One region of the Streptomyces sp. NPDC102490 genome, then DNA from elsewhere that is predicted to be linked to it. Evidence: riboswitches for the same ligand, from Rfam matches in the RefSeq annotation. Region 1 holds a riboswitch; the other holds the start of a gene.

Region 1 (6,804 bases):
GACCAGGGCACACGCGGAAGCCCGCACCAAGGAGCTGGCCGGACTGGCGGTACGGCTGCACGCCGCGTTGGTGCAGACCGCCCTGGGCGTGCGGCTGCCCTGAGACGAGCGGGACCGCGGAGCGGGATCACCCGCCCGATCCAGACCTGGATCGCCCACCCGATCCCGGCCCGACTACCCAAACGTCCCGGGCACGGCCTAGGGTTGCTGTGTGAACGAGCTCGATGTCGTAGGTGTCCGGGTCGAGATGCCCTCCAACCAGCCGATCGTGCTGCTGCGCGAGGTGGGCGGCGACCGTTACCTTCCCATCTGGATCGGACCGGGGGAGGCGACGGCGATCGCCTTCGCCCAGCAGGGCATGGCTCCCGCGCGGCCGCTGACCCACGACCTGTTCAAGGACGTGCTGGAAGCCGTCGGCCAGGAGCTCACGGAAGTGCGCATCACCGACCTGCGCGACGGGGTCTTCTACGCCGAGCTGGTCTTCGCGAGCGGGGTCGAGGTCAGTGCCAGGCCGTCCGACGCCATAGCGCTGGCCCTGCGCACCGGTACGCCGATCTACGGCAGCGACACGGTCCTCGACGACGCCGGGATCGCCATTCCGGACGAGCAGGAGGACGAGGTGGAGAAGTTCCGCGAGTTCCTCGACCAGATCTCGCCCGAGGACTTCGGGACCAGCAACCAGTGAGACGCGGCCCCGTCCGCGCACATCCGGCTAGCCTTTCCCGGGAACAGGGCACGCGAAACCACTCGTAGGGTGATTATCACTCGGCGTGCCGAGTGTGGCGATCGTTGACGCACCCTTGGTGACTGCCTACCTTCGAGGAGGCAGGTCAAGGACGGAGGTCGGCGTGAGAATCAGCGGCGACGGTACGGTTGGGGGTGGCCCCGGGCACAGCCTCGGGGCAGGCGGTCCGTACCCGCCCCCGGGTTCCCGGTTGCGCGCGAGCGCGGGCCACGCCCAGCACGGTGGCGCGGTCGATCCCGGTCCGCAGCGACCGGCAGCCGTGCCGACCAGCGGAGGGGCGACGTCCATGGCGTCCGAGCAGATCGGCTATCGCGGCCCGACGGCCTGCGCGGCCGCCGGCATCACCTACCGGCAACTCGACTACTGGGCCCGCACCGGCCTGGTCGAGCCCAGCGTGCGGCCCGCGCACGGGTCCGGGACGCAGCGCCTGTACAGCTTCCGCGACGTGGTCGTGCTGAAGATCGTCAAGCGCTTCCTCGACACCGGTGTGTCCCTTCAGAACATCCGGACCGCCGTCCAGCACCTCAGGGAGCGCGGATTCCGCGACCTGGAGCGCATGACGCTGATGAGCGACGGCGCCACCGTCTACGAGTGCACGTCTCCCGACGAGGTGCACGCCCTGCTCCAGGGCGGCCAGGGCGTCTTCGGGATCGCCGTCGGCGTGGTGTGGCGGGACGTGGAGAGCGCGCTGTCCCAGCTGCACGGCGAGCGGGTCGACACGGGCGAGACCCTGGTCGGGCACAATCCGGCCGACGAACTGGCCCGGCGGCGGAACAACCGCGCGGTCTGAACCGCACGGCGCCGCGGGTTTCCGTCGGCCGGTGACGGCGGGATTGTCAGTGGCGTAGGGCAGCATCGGAGATGTGAGAACCGCGCCCACGATCCTGCATCTCGACATGGATGCCTTCTTCGCCTCGGTGGAGCAGGCGTCCAAGCCGAGCCTGCGCGGGAAGGCCGTGGTGGTGGGCGGCCTCGGACCGCGCGGCGTGGTCGCCACCTGCTCGTACGAGGCGCGGGTGTTCGGCGTGCACTCCGCGATGCCGATGGGCCAGGCCCGCCGGCTCGCACCGCACGCCGCCTACCTGGTGCCGCGCTTCGAGCTCTACCGGTCGATCAGCGAGCAGGTGATGCGGCTGCTGCGGGAGCTGTCGCCGCTGGTGGAGCCGCTGAGCCTGGACGAGGCCTTCGTGGATCTGGAGGCCGGCGGGACGGCCTGGGACGCGGAGTCGGCGCGGCTGGCCGGGGCGAAGCTGCGCACGGACATCCGCACCGTCACGGGCCTCACCGGGTCCGTGGGCCTCGCCGCCTCCAAGATGCTCGCCAAGATCGCCTCGGAGGAGGCCAAGCCCGACGGACTGGTGCTCATCCCGCCCGGGACGGAGCGGGCCATGCTGGAGCCGATGACCGTGCGGACGCTGCCCGGGGTGGGACCGGCCACGGGGGATCACCTGCGGCGGGCCGGGATCACAACGGTCGGCGAGATCGCCGAGGCGGGCGAGGACGAGCTGGTGCGGCTGCTGGGCAAGGCGCACGGCCACGCCCTGTACGCCATGGCGCTGGCCCGGGACGAGCGGCCGGTGGTGGCCGAGCGGGAGACCAAGTCGGTGTCGGTCGAGGACACCTACGACGTCGACATCCACGACCGGGTGCGGGTCGGCGTCGAGGTGGGGCGGCTCGCGGACCGCTGCGTGCGGCGGCTGCGCGCCTCCGGTCTGTCCGGGCGGACCATCGTGCTCAAGGTGCGCAGATACGACTTCTCCACGCTGACCCGCTCCGAGACCCTGCGCGGGCCCACCGACGACCCCGCCGTGGTGCGCGAGGCGGCGGCCAGACTGCTGGACTCGGTGGACACCACGGGCGGCGTGCGGCTGCTCGGGGTGGGCGTCAGCGGGCTCGCCGACTATACGCAGGAGGACCTGTTCGCGCAGGCCGCGGGGGACCGGGCCGAGGAAGCGGCCGAGGAGCCCGAGACCGAGCCCACCGAGCAGCGCACACCCTCGCCCACCGAGCGCCGCTGGCCGGCGGGGCACGACGTGCGGCACACGGAGCTGGGGCACGGCTGGGTGCAGGGCAGCGGTCTGGGGCGGGTCACCGTGCGCTTCGAGACGCCGTACTCGGAGGTCGGACGGGTGCGGACCTTCGCGGTGGACGACCCGGAGCTGACGCCCGCGGACCCGCTGCCGCTGGTCGCCGACGCGGCGGACGGTGCGGGCGGGGCGGGTCAGCCCTCGTCGGGACCCTTGCCCTTGCCGGCCAGCTTGCCGAAGTCGTGGTCGGGCGGCGGGGGAGCGGCCGCCACGTCCAGGCCGTAGTGGTGGTAGAGCTGGAGTTCCTGCTCGGGCGAGAGGTGGCGGCCGACACCGAAGTCCGGCGCCTCCTTGATCAGTGCCCGGTCGAACGGCACGCGCAGGGCGCCGTCGACCAGCTCGCTGGGCTCCAGCGGGACGAAGGCGTCCCTGCTGAAGAGACCGGTCCGTATCGCCGCCCACTCGGGGACGCCGGTGGCATCGTCGAGGTAGACCTCGTCCACGGTGCCGATCCTGGTGCCGTCGCGGTCGAACGCCTTGCGGCCGATCAGGTTCCGCGGATCGATGTCAGTACGCACGGGGCCCTCCACTTGATCGCACCACTGGGCCGCACTGGGATCGCACACCAGCCGCCTTAATCATCCGTAAGTACTACAAAAGGGCACAAGTGGCGGGTCGGCCACTCGAAGTCGGTGCGGTGGCCTCGCTGGTACGCTGGCAAACGGCTGCTGACCCCGCGCGGGAGAGTCCTCCGGACACCACCGGAGGCGCCGAAGGAGCAAATCCTCCCCGGAATCTCTCAGGCTCACGTACCGCACGGACGAGGTCACTCTGGAAAGCAGGGCGGGTGTCGACGGCTTCCGCTCTCACCGACGGTGAAAGCCGGGAGAGCCCCAGGGCTCGCCCGGTGAAGCTCTCAGGTTGAGATGACAGAGGGGGAGGCCGTCCGGGTACCCGCGCCGTGGTGCCCCTCGAAGGTCGTCAGACCAGGAGGCCTCCGCAATGACCGCCCACCGCACTCCGCTCTCCGAACTCGAACAGGCCATGCCCTTCGAGCAGCGCCACATCGGCCCCGACCACGAGGCCAGGGCCAAGATGCTCGCGCAGGTCGGTTACGGTTCGCTCGACGAACTGACGGCCGCCGCGGTGCCGGATGTGATCAAGAACGCCGACCGGCTGGACCTGCCGGGCGCGCGCTCCGAGGCCGAGGTGCTGGCCGAGCTGCGCTCCCTGGCCGATCGCAACCAGGTCCTCGACTCCATGATCGGCCTCGGCTATTACGGCACCTTCACCCCGCCGGTCATCCTGCGCAACGTCATGGAGAACCCGGCCTGGTACACGGCGTACACGCCCTACCAGCCGGAGATCTCCCAGGGCCGTCTCGAGGCCCTGCTGAACTTCCAGACGATGGTCGCCGAGCTGACCGGCCTGCCCACCTCCGGCGCCTCGCTGCTCGACGAGGGCACCGCCGCGGCCGAGGCGATGGCCCTCTCCCGGCGCATGGGCAAGAACAAGAAGGGCCTGTTCCTGGTCGACGCGGACGCGCTGCCGCAGACCGTGGCCGTGATACAGACCCGTGCCGAGCCGACCGGCGTCGAGGTCGTCGTCGCCGACCTGAGCGAGGGCATCCCCGCCGAGATCGCCGAGCGGGAGATCAACGGCGTCCTGATCCAGTACCCGGGCGCCTCCGGAGCCGTCCGCGACCTCAAGCCCGTGATCGACCGGGCGCACGAGCTGGGCGCGCTCGTCACCGTCGCCGCCGACCTGCTCGCCCTCACGCTGCTCACCTCGCCCGGCGAGCTGGGCGCGGACATCGCCGTGGGCACCACCCAGCGCTTCGGCGTGCCGATGGGCTTCGGCGGACCGCACGCCGGCTACATGGCCGTGCACGAGAAGTTCGCCCGCAGCCTCCCCGGCCGCCTGGTCGGCGTCTCCGTGGACGCCGACGGCAACAAGGCCTACCGCCTGGCCCTCCAGACCCGCGAGCAGCACATCCGCCGCGAGAAGGCCACCAGCAACATCTGCACCGCGCAGGTGCTGCTCGCCGTCATGGCCGGCATGTACGCCGTCTACCACGGCCCCGAGGGCCTGCGGTCCATCGCCCGGCGCACCCACCGGTACGCCACGATCACCGCGGCCGGACTCGCCGCCGGCGGCGTCGAGATCGTGCACGGCGCCTACTTCGACACGGTCACCGCGCGGGTGCCCGGCCGGGCCGACGCGATCGTCCACGCCGCCCGCGAGAACGGCATCAACCTGCGGCTCGTCGACGCCGACCACGTCTCCTTCGCCTGCGACGAGACCACCACGCGCGCCCAGGTGAGCGGCGTGTGGAACGCGTTCGGCGTCGAGGGCGACGTCGAGGCGCTGGACGCGGAGGCCGGGGACACCCTGCCCGAGGCGCTGCTGCGCACCGACGACTTCCTGACCCACCCCGTCTTCCACCAGCACCGCTCCGAGACCGCGATGCTGCGCTACCTGCGCCGCCTCGCCGACCGGGACTACGCGCTGGACCGCGGCATGATCCCGCTGGGCTCCTGCACCATGAAGCTCAACGCGACCACCGAGATGGAGCCGGTCACCTGGTCCGAGTTCGGGCAGCTGCACCCCTTCGCGCCCGCCGAGCAGGCGCAGGGCTACCTGACCCTCATCCGCGAGCTGGAGGAGCGGCTCGCCGAGGTCACCGGGTACGACAAGGTCTCGCTCCAGCCCAACGCCGGCTCGCAGGGCGAGTTCGCCGGACTGCTCGCCGTCCGCGGCTACCACCGGGCCAACGGCGACGAGCAGCGCACCGTCTGCCTCATCCCGTCCTCCGCGCACGGCACCAACGCCGCCAGCGCGGTGATGGCCGGCATGAAGGTCGTCGTCGTCAAGACCGCCGAGGACGGCGAGATCGACGTCGAGGACCTGCGCGCCAAGATCGAGAAGCACCGCGACGAGCTGGCCGTGCTGATGATCACGTACCCCTCCACGCACGGCGTGTTCGAGGAGCACGTGGCCGACATCTGCGCGCAGGTGCACGACGCGGGCGGCCAGGTCTACGTGGACGGCGCCAACCTCAACGCCCTGGTCGGCCTCGCCAAGCCCGGCCACTTCGGCGGCGACGTCTCCCACCTGAACCTGCACAAGACCTTCTGCATCCCGCACGGCGGCGGCGGTCCCGGCGTCGGCCCCGTGGCCGTACGGTCCCACCTGGCGCCGTACCTGCCCAACCACCCGCTCCAGCCCGCGGCCGGTCCGCAGACCGGCGTCGGACCGATCTCGGCGGCGCCGTGGGGCTCGGCCGGGATCCTGCCGATCTCCTGGTCGTACGTCCGGCTGATGGGCGGCGAGGGCCTCAAGCGGGCCACGCAGGTGGCCGTGCTGTCCGCCAACTACATCGCCAAGCGCCTGGAGCCGCACTTCCCGGTGCTGTACACCGGCCCCGGCGGGCTGGTCGCGCACGAGTGCATCATCGACCTGCGCCCGCTGACCAAGGCGACCGGCGTGAGCGTCGACGACGTCGCCAAGCGGCTGATCGACTACGGCTTCCACGCGCCGACGATGTCCTTCCCGGTGGCCGGCACGCTGATGATCGAGCCGACCGAGTCCGAGGACCTGGCCGAGCTGGACCGGTTCTGCGCGGCGATGATCGCCATCCGCGCGGAGATCGAGAAGGTCGGCTCCGGTGCCTGGTCCGCCGACGACAACCCGCTGCGCGGCGCCCCGCACACCGCGGGCGCGCTGGGCGGCGCGTGGGACCACGCGTACACGCGCGAGGAGGCCGTCTTCCCGGCCGGGGTGTCCGCCGCCGACAAGTACTGGCCGCCGGTGCGCCGCATCGACCAGGCCTACGGCGACCGGAACCTGGTCTGCTCCTGCCCGCCGCTGGACGCCTACGAGGACTGAGTCCCGCCGCAGCAGTGAGAGAGGCTCCGTCCGGGCTCCCCAGCCCTGGACGGAGCCTCTCGGCGTCTCATCCCGTGGCGAGCGACACGTCCGTCGACTTGACCAGCGCGACGACCGGAACGCCGACGGACAGCTCCAGCGCGT
Region 2 (6,804 bases), on a different contig from region 1:
GGCAGCAGCGCGCCCATCGGGCCGAACGTCATGCCCATCAGCGTGAAGCCGAGCACCAGCCACAGCACCACGCCGAGCGTGCCCAGACCGATCAGCGGCACCCAGACCAGACCGAAGACCACGATCGCGGCGGTGATCCAGACCAGGGTGGTGCGGCGCCCGTACCGGTCGGCGAGCGGACCGGAGACCAGGGTGAAGACGGCGAAGAACAGCACGCCGAAGATCATCATCAGGACGAACGTGGTGTAGCTGTAGCCGAGCCCCGGCACGTCGGCGTCCTTCGCGGCGCGGCCGTAGCTCAGCGAGAACGTGGTCATCAGGTAGAAGAGCACGTACGTCGCCAGCATGATGAAGGTGCCGAGGACCAGCTGCCGCCAGTGGCCCTGGACGACCGTGGCCAGCGGCAGTTTCCGCACCTGCCCCGCTTCCCGGGTCCTGGCGAACACCGTGGACTCCACGAGCCGCGAGCGCACCCACAGGCCGATCGCGACCATCACGGCGGAGAACAGGAACGGGATGCGCCAGCCCCAGCTCGCGAACGCCTCGGACGGCTGGGTGGGGTCGGCGCCGGAGCCGGAGGGCAGCAGCGCCCCGATGATCAGGAACAGGCCGTTGCCGATGATGAAGCCGAGCGGGGCGCCCAGCTGCGGGAAGGTCCCGTACAGCGCGCGCTTGCCCCGGGGCGCGTTCTCGGTGGCGACCAGCGCGGCCCCGCTCCACTCGCCGCCGAGCGCGAAGCCCTGCGCGATCCGCATCAGCACGAGCAGCGCGGTGGCGACCCAGCCGGCCTGCGCGTAGGTCGGCAGCGCGCCGATGAGGAAGGTGGCGATGCCCATGGTGAGCAGCGAGACGACCAGCGTCTTCTTGCGGCCGAGCCGGTCACCGAGGTGCCCGAAGAAGACGGCGCCGACCGGCCGGGCGACCATCGCGGCGCCGAAGACCGCGAACGACGACAGCAGGGCCGTGGTGGGGTCGCTGCTCGGGAAGAAGAGCTTCGGGAAGACGAGGACGGCGGCGGTCGCGTAGATGTAGAAGTCGTAGAACTCGATCGTCGTGCCCATGAGGCTCGCGATGAGGACGCGCGACCGGGGGTTGACGGGTGTCTGGGCTGCTGGGCCGGAGGCCGGTGCGGGCATGGCTCGGTCTTTCACGTGCGAAACATGGGCCCTGCAACGATCTCAGCCGTCTTGTTTTTCGGAAAGCGGATGTCACGATGTGAGACGCCCGCGGTTTCCTCAGCACTCGATGATGTTCACCGCGAGCCCGCCCCGCGCCGTCTCCTTGTACTTGACCGACATGTCGGCGCCGGTCTCCTTCATGGTCTTGATGACCTTGTCGAGGGACACCTTGTGCGAGCCGTCGCCGCGCATCGCCATCCGGGCCGCCGTGACCGCCTTGACCGCGGCCATGCCGTTGCGCTCGATGCAGGGGATCTGGACCAGGCCGCCGACCGGGTCGCAGGTGAGGCCGAGGTTGTGCTCCATGCCGATCTCGGCGGCGTTCTCCACCTGCTCCGGGGAGCCGCCGAGCACCTCGGCGAGGGCACCGGCCGCCATCGAGCAGGCGGAGCCGACCTCGCCCTGGCAGCCGACCTCGGCGCCGGAGATGGAGGCGTTCTCCTTGAAGAGCATGCCGATGGCGCCCGCGGCGAGCAGGAAGCGGACCACGCCCTCCTCGTCGGCGCCGGGCACGAAGTTCATGTAGTAGTGCAGGACCGCCGGGATGATGCCGGCCGCGCCGTTGGTCGGGGCGGTGACGACCCGGCCGCCGGCCGCGTTCTCCTCGTTCACGGCCATCGCGTAGAGCGTGATCCACTCCATCGACAGGGCCAGCGGGTCGCCCTCGGAGCGCAGCTTGCGCGCGGTGTTCGCGGCGCGGCGGCGGACCTTCAGGCCGCCCGGCAGGATGCCCTCGCGGGTCATGCCGCGCTCCACGCACGCCCGCATCACGCGCCAGATCTCCAGCAGGCCCTCGCGGATCTCGTCCTCGTCGCGCCAGGCCCGCTCGTTCTCCAGCATCAGCGCGGAGATGGACAGGCCCGTCTCCCGGGCCAGGCGCAGCAGCTCGTCGCCGGTGCGGAAGGGGTACTTCAGGACGGTGTCGTCGAGGACGATGCGGTCCGCGCCCACCGCGTCCTCGTCGACGACGAAGCCGCCGCCGACCGAGTAGTAGGTCTTGGTCAGCACCTCGGCGCCCTCGGCGTCGTACGCCCACAGCGTCATGCCGTTGGCGTGGTAGGGGAGGGCCTTGCGGCGGTGCAGGACCATGTCGTCGTCGTAGGAGAAGGCGATCTCGTGGTCGCCGAGGAGGCTGATGCGGCCGGACGTCTTGATCGTCTCGACGCGGTCGTCGGCGGTCTCCACGTCGACCGTGCGCGGTGAGTCGCCCTCCAGGCCGAGCAGCACCGCCTTGGGGGTGCCGTGGCCGTGGCCGGTGGCGCCGAGCGAGCCGTACAGCTCGGCGCGGACCGAGGCGACGGAGTCCAGCAGCTCCTCGTTGCGCAGGCGGCGGGCGAACATGCGGGCCGCGCGCATCGGGCCGACCGTGTGCGAGCTCGACGGGCCGATGCCGATCGAGAACAGGTCGAAGACCGAGATGGCCACGGGGACTCCTCAGAACGGGGGTGGTGCGGAGGGGGTGCCGAGGGGCGGGGCGCCCGGCCGCTTGTGGCGGATGCGGCGCCCCACCCTCGGGCGTGGTGTCTACTTGTTCAGACCCGGGTACAGCGGGTGCTTGTCGGCCAGGGCCTTCACCCGGGCCTTGAGGGCCTGGGCGTCGTAGGACGGCTTCAGCGCCTCGGCGATCACGTCCGCGACCTCGGCGAAGTCCTCGGCGGTGAAGCCGCGGGTCGCCAGGGCCGGCGTACCGATGCGCAGACCGGAGGTCACCATCGGCGGACGCGGGTCGTTCGGGACGGCGTTGCGGTTGACCGTGATGCCGACCTCGTGGAGACGGTCCTCGGCCTGCTGCCCGTCCAGCTCGGAGTCACGCAGGTCCACCAGGACCAGGTGGACGTCCGTGCCGCCGGTCAGGACGGAGACGCCCGCCGCCTTCGCGTCGTCCCGCACCAGGCGCTCGGCCAGGATGCGGGCACCCTCCAGCGTACGGCCCTGGCGCTCCTTGAAGTCCTCGCTCGCGGCGACCTTGAAGGCGACGGCCTTGGCGGCCACCACGTGCTCCAGCGGGCCACCCTGCTGACCGGGGAAGACGGCAGAGTTGATCTTCTTGGCCAGCTCGGCCGTGGAGAGGATCACACCGCCGCGCGGGCCGCCCAGGGTCTTGTGCGTGGTGGTGGTGACCACGTGCGCGTGCGGGACCGGGTTCGGGTGCAGGCCCGCCGCGACCAGACCGGCGAAGTGCGCCATGTCGACCATCAGGTACGCGCCGACCTCGTCCGCGACCTTGCGGAAGGCGGCGAAGTCCAGCTGACGAGGGTACGCCGACCAGCCGGCCACGATCAGCTTCGGCCTGGACTCCTTGGCGAGGCGCTCCACCTCGGCCATGTCGACCTGGCCGTCGTCGCCGACGTGGTAGGGCACGACGTTGTAGAGCTTGCCGGAGAAGTTGATCTTCATGCCGTGGGTCAGGTGCCCGCCGTGGGCGAGGTTCAGACCCATGATCGTGTCGCCGGGCTTGAGCAGCGCGAACATCGCCGCCGCGTTGGCCTGGGCGCCCGAGTGCGGCTGCACGTTGGCGTGCTCGGCGCCGAAGAGCGCCTTGACCCGGTCGATGGCGATCTGCTCGACCACGTCGACGTGCTCGCAGCCGCCGTAGTAGCGGCGGCCGGGGTAGCCCTCGGCGTACTTGTTGGTGAGGACCGAGCCCTGGGCCTCCATGACCGCGACCGGGGCGAAGTTCTCCGAGGCGATCATCTCGAGGGTGGACTGCTGGCGGTCCAGCTCGGCGTCGACGGCGGCGGCGACGTCGGGGTCCAGTTCGTGCAGGGGTGTGTTCAGAAGCGACATGCGGTCGGGACTCCTCAGCCGGCGGTGAAGGCGGTGTACTCGTCGGCGGAGAGCAGGTCGGCCGGCTCGTCCGTGATCCGCACCTTGAACAGCCAGCCGCCCTCGAAGGGGGCGCTGTTCACCAGCGACGGGTCGTTGACGACGTCCTCGTTGACCTCGGTGACCTCACCGGAGACGGGGGAGTACAGATCGGAGACGGACTTGGTCGACTCCAGTTCGCCGCAGGTCTCGCCCGCGGTCACCGAGTCGCCGACCTCGGGGAGCTGGACGAAGACGACGTCACCGAGCGCGTTGGCCGCGTGCTCCGTGATGCCGACCGTCGAGGCGCCGTCCTCGGCGCCCGACAGCCACTCGTGCTCCTTGCTGTAGCGCAGCTGCTGGGGGTTGCTCATGGCCTGAATTCTCCTGTACGCGAGGAAGTGGCTGGTGAAGGGGGTGGTGGGGCGGTACGTCACACGGGGGCGACGCCGCCCGGGACACAGGGGGCCGGTGCCGCCCGGTGGCTACTTCTGACGCTTGTAGAACGGCAGCGCCACGACCTGGTACGGCTCGTGACTGCCCCGGATGTCCACACCGACACCCTCGGTTCCCGGGGCCGCGTGCGCGGGGTCGACGTACGCCATGGCGATCGGCTTGCCCAGCGTCGGGGACGGGGCGCCGGAGGTGACCTCGCCGATCACCTCGCCGCCGGCGACGACCGGGTAGCCGGCGCGCGGGACCCGGCGGCCCTCGGCCACCAGGCCGACCAGGACGCGGGGCGGCTCGGAGGCGGCGCGCTCGGCGGCCTCGGTCAGCGCGGCGCGCCCGACGAAGTCGCCCTCCTTCTCGAACTTCACCACCCGGCCCAGACCGGCGTCGAACGGCGTCAGCGCGGTCGACAGCTCGTTGCCGTACAGCGGCATGCCCGCCTCCAGGCGGAGCGTGTCCCGGCAGGACAGGCCGCACGGGACCAGCCCGGCGCCCTCGCCCGCCTCGGTCAGCGCCTGCCACAGCTCGACGGCGTGCTCCGGCTCCACGAACAGCTCGAAGCCGTCCTCGCCGGTGTAGCCGGTGCGCGCGATCAGCGCCGGGACCCCGGCGACCGTGCCGGGCAGCCCGGCGTAGTACTTCAGTCCGTCCAGGTCGGCGTCGGTGAGCGAGGCGAGGATGCCCGGGGACTTCGGGCCCTGCACCGCCAGCAGCGCGTAGGCGTCGCGGTCGTCGCGCACCTCGGCGTCGAAGCCCGCCGCCCGCTCGGTCAGCGCGTCCAGCACGACCTGGGCGTTGGAGGCGTTGGCGACCACCATGTACCGGGCTTCTCCCAGCCGGTAGACGATCAGGTCGTCCAGGATGCCGCCGTCCTCGCGGCAGATCATGGTGTAGCGGGCCCGGCCCGGCTTGACGCTGCCGATGTTGCCGACCAGCGCGTAGTTCAGCAGCTCGGCCGCCTGCGGCCCGGTGACGGTGATCTCACCCATGTGCGAGAGGTCGAAGAGACCGGCGCGGGTGCGCACCGCGACATGCTCCTCGCGCTCGGAGCCGTAGCGCAGGGGCATGTCCCAGCCGGCGAAGTCGGTCATCGTCGCGCCGAGCGCGCGATGCGTGGCGTCGAGCGCGGTACGGCGCGGTTCGGTACTGCTCATCGGTCGGTCGTCTCCCAGGACAGGACGGGGCGAGGTCGGTCCTCCCCATCTGTCATCGGAACCTGAGAGGTTCGCCACGGCCACCGGAGTACGGCGATCAGGGCTTGCACCTTGGGTGGGACCGCCGTCGGGGGCGGTCCGCTTTTCAGATGTGCCTCGCCCGCGCGGTAACGGGGCCTGAGAGATTCAAGGGAGGGACTTGCTCCTTCGGCGCCCCGGCGCGGCCGGGGACTCTCCCGCGCGGATTCAAACGGCCGGTATGCAGTTGGCGCCGCCATCATTGCACGCCCGGCTCATCCGTGGCAGACCGTGATCTGTAACCGGCTTGTGGCAGTAAGCGAACGAAAACGCGAGACCCGCGCATTACCTTCTCTTTACACTCGACGGGGAGGTACTCGTGTACCGCCCCAGGGGAGGACGATCACGGTGAACAGGACCACGGCGTACGCCACGACCTCCGGACTCGCGCTGCCCGAGCAGCCCGCCGCTCCGGCCTCCGAGGCATGTGCCCCACTGACCGCACCCGTCGTCCGCGACCTGAGGGACCGCGACGGCCGCAGCCCGCACGCCCTGCTCTTCGGACCCCGGGACCTGGTGGTGATCACCGGCCTGCCCGGCAGCGGCAAGTCCACGCTGATGCGGCGCACCGTGCGCGGCGGCCGCGTCGACTCCCAGGACACCCGCGACCGCTGGGAGCGCCGCATGCCGCGCTTCCTGCCGTACGCGCTCTACCGCCCGCTCGTCCGCCTCGCCCACTACGCGGGGCTGCGCCGCGCGCTGCGCTCCGGCGAGGGCGTCGTCGTGCACGACTGCGGCACCCAGGCTTGGGTGCGCGGCTGGCTGGCCCGCGAGGCCCGCCGCCGGGACGGCACCCTGCACCTGCTGCTCCTCGACGTCGCTCCCGGCGAAGCCCTGGCCGGCCAGCGCGAGCGCGGCCGGGGCGTCTCGCGGTACGCGTTCCTGCGGCACCGCACGGCCAACTCCCGCCTGCTGCGCGCGGTGACCGACGGCACCCTGCCCGCCGGCTGCGCCTCGGCGGTGGTCCTCGACCGGGCGGCGGCCGACACCCTCCGCCGCATCGCCTTCACGGGGTGACGCAGGGTAGGGCCCCGGGATCGAACGGGTTAGCCTTTCAGCCACGAACGGCGGTACCAGGCAGGCGGTAGGTAGGCAGATGGACTTCCCGGCACAGGCGCACCCCCACCCGCACGGCGGGT

The links. A riboswitch is a leader RNA that binds a small molecule or an ion and turns the genes downstream of it on or off. The one in region 1 is predicted to bind glycine.
Region 2: linked by a shared signal. The riboswitch ahead of gcvT (glycine cleavage system aminomethyltransferase GcvT) and the one ahead of gcvP (aminomethyl-transferring glycine dehydrogenase) in region 1 are both predicted to bind glycine.

The regions. Positions count from the first base shown of each region.
Region 1 covers NZ_JBIWJU010000008.1:447,452-454,255, reverse strand. The annotation lists gene ACIRGB_RS21265 (MerR family transcriptional regulator) at 1-103, shown strand, start outside; gene ACIRGB_RS21260 (bifunctional nuclease family protein) at 212-685, shown strand; gene ACIRGB_RS21255 (MerR family transcriptional regulator) at 849-1,535, shown strand; gene ACIRGB_RS21250 (DNA polymerase IV) at 1,609-3,057, shown strand; gene ACIRGB_RS21245 (PRC-barrel domain-containing protein) at 2,967-3,350, opposite strand; glycine riboswitch at 3,502-3,597, shown strand; gene gcvP (aminomethyl-transferring glycine dehydrogenase) at 3,775-6,660, shown strand; gene ACIRGB_RS21235 (molybdopterin-binding protein) at 6,728-6,804, opposite strand, start outside.
Region 2 covers NZ_JBIWJU010000014.1:266,465-273,268, reverse strand. The annotation lists gene ACIRGB_RS30480 (MFS transporter) at 1-1,136, opposite strand, end outside; gene ACIRGB_RS30475 (L-serine ammonia-lyase) at 1,236-2,603, opposite strand; gene glyA (serine hydroxymethyltransferase) at 2,703-3,965, opposite strand; gene gcvH (glycine cleavage system protein GcvH) at 3,980-4,357, opposite strand; gene gcvT (glycine cleavage system aminomethyltransferase GcvT) at 4,469-5,587, opposite strand; glycine riboswitch at 5,743-5,836, opposite strand; gene ACIRGB_RS30455 (AAA family ATPase) at 6,014-6,682, shown strand; gene ACIRGB_RS30450 (enhanced serine sensitivity protein SseB) at 6,762-6,804, shown strand, end outside.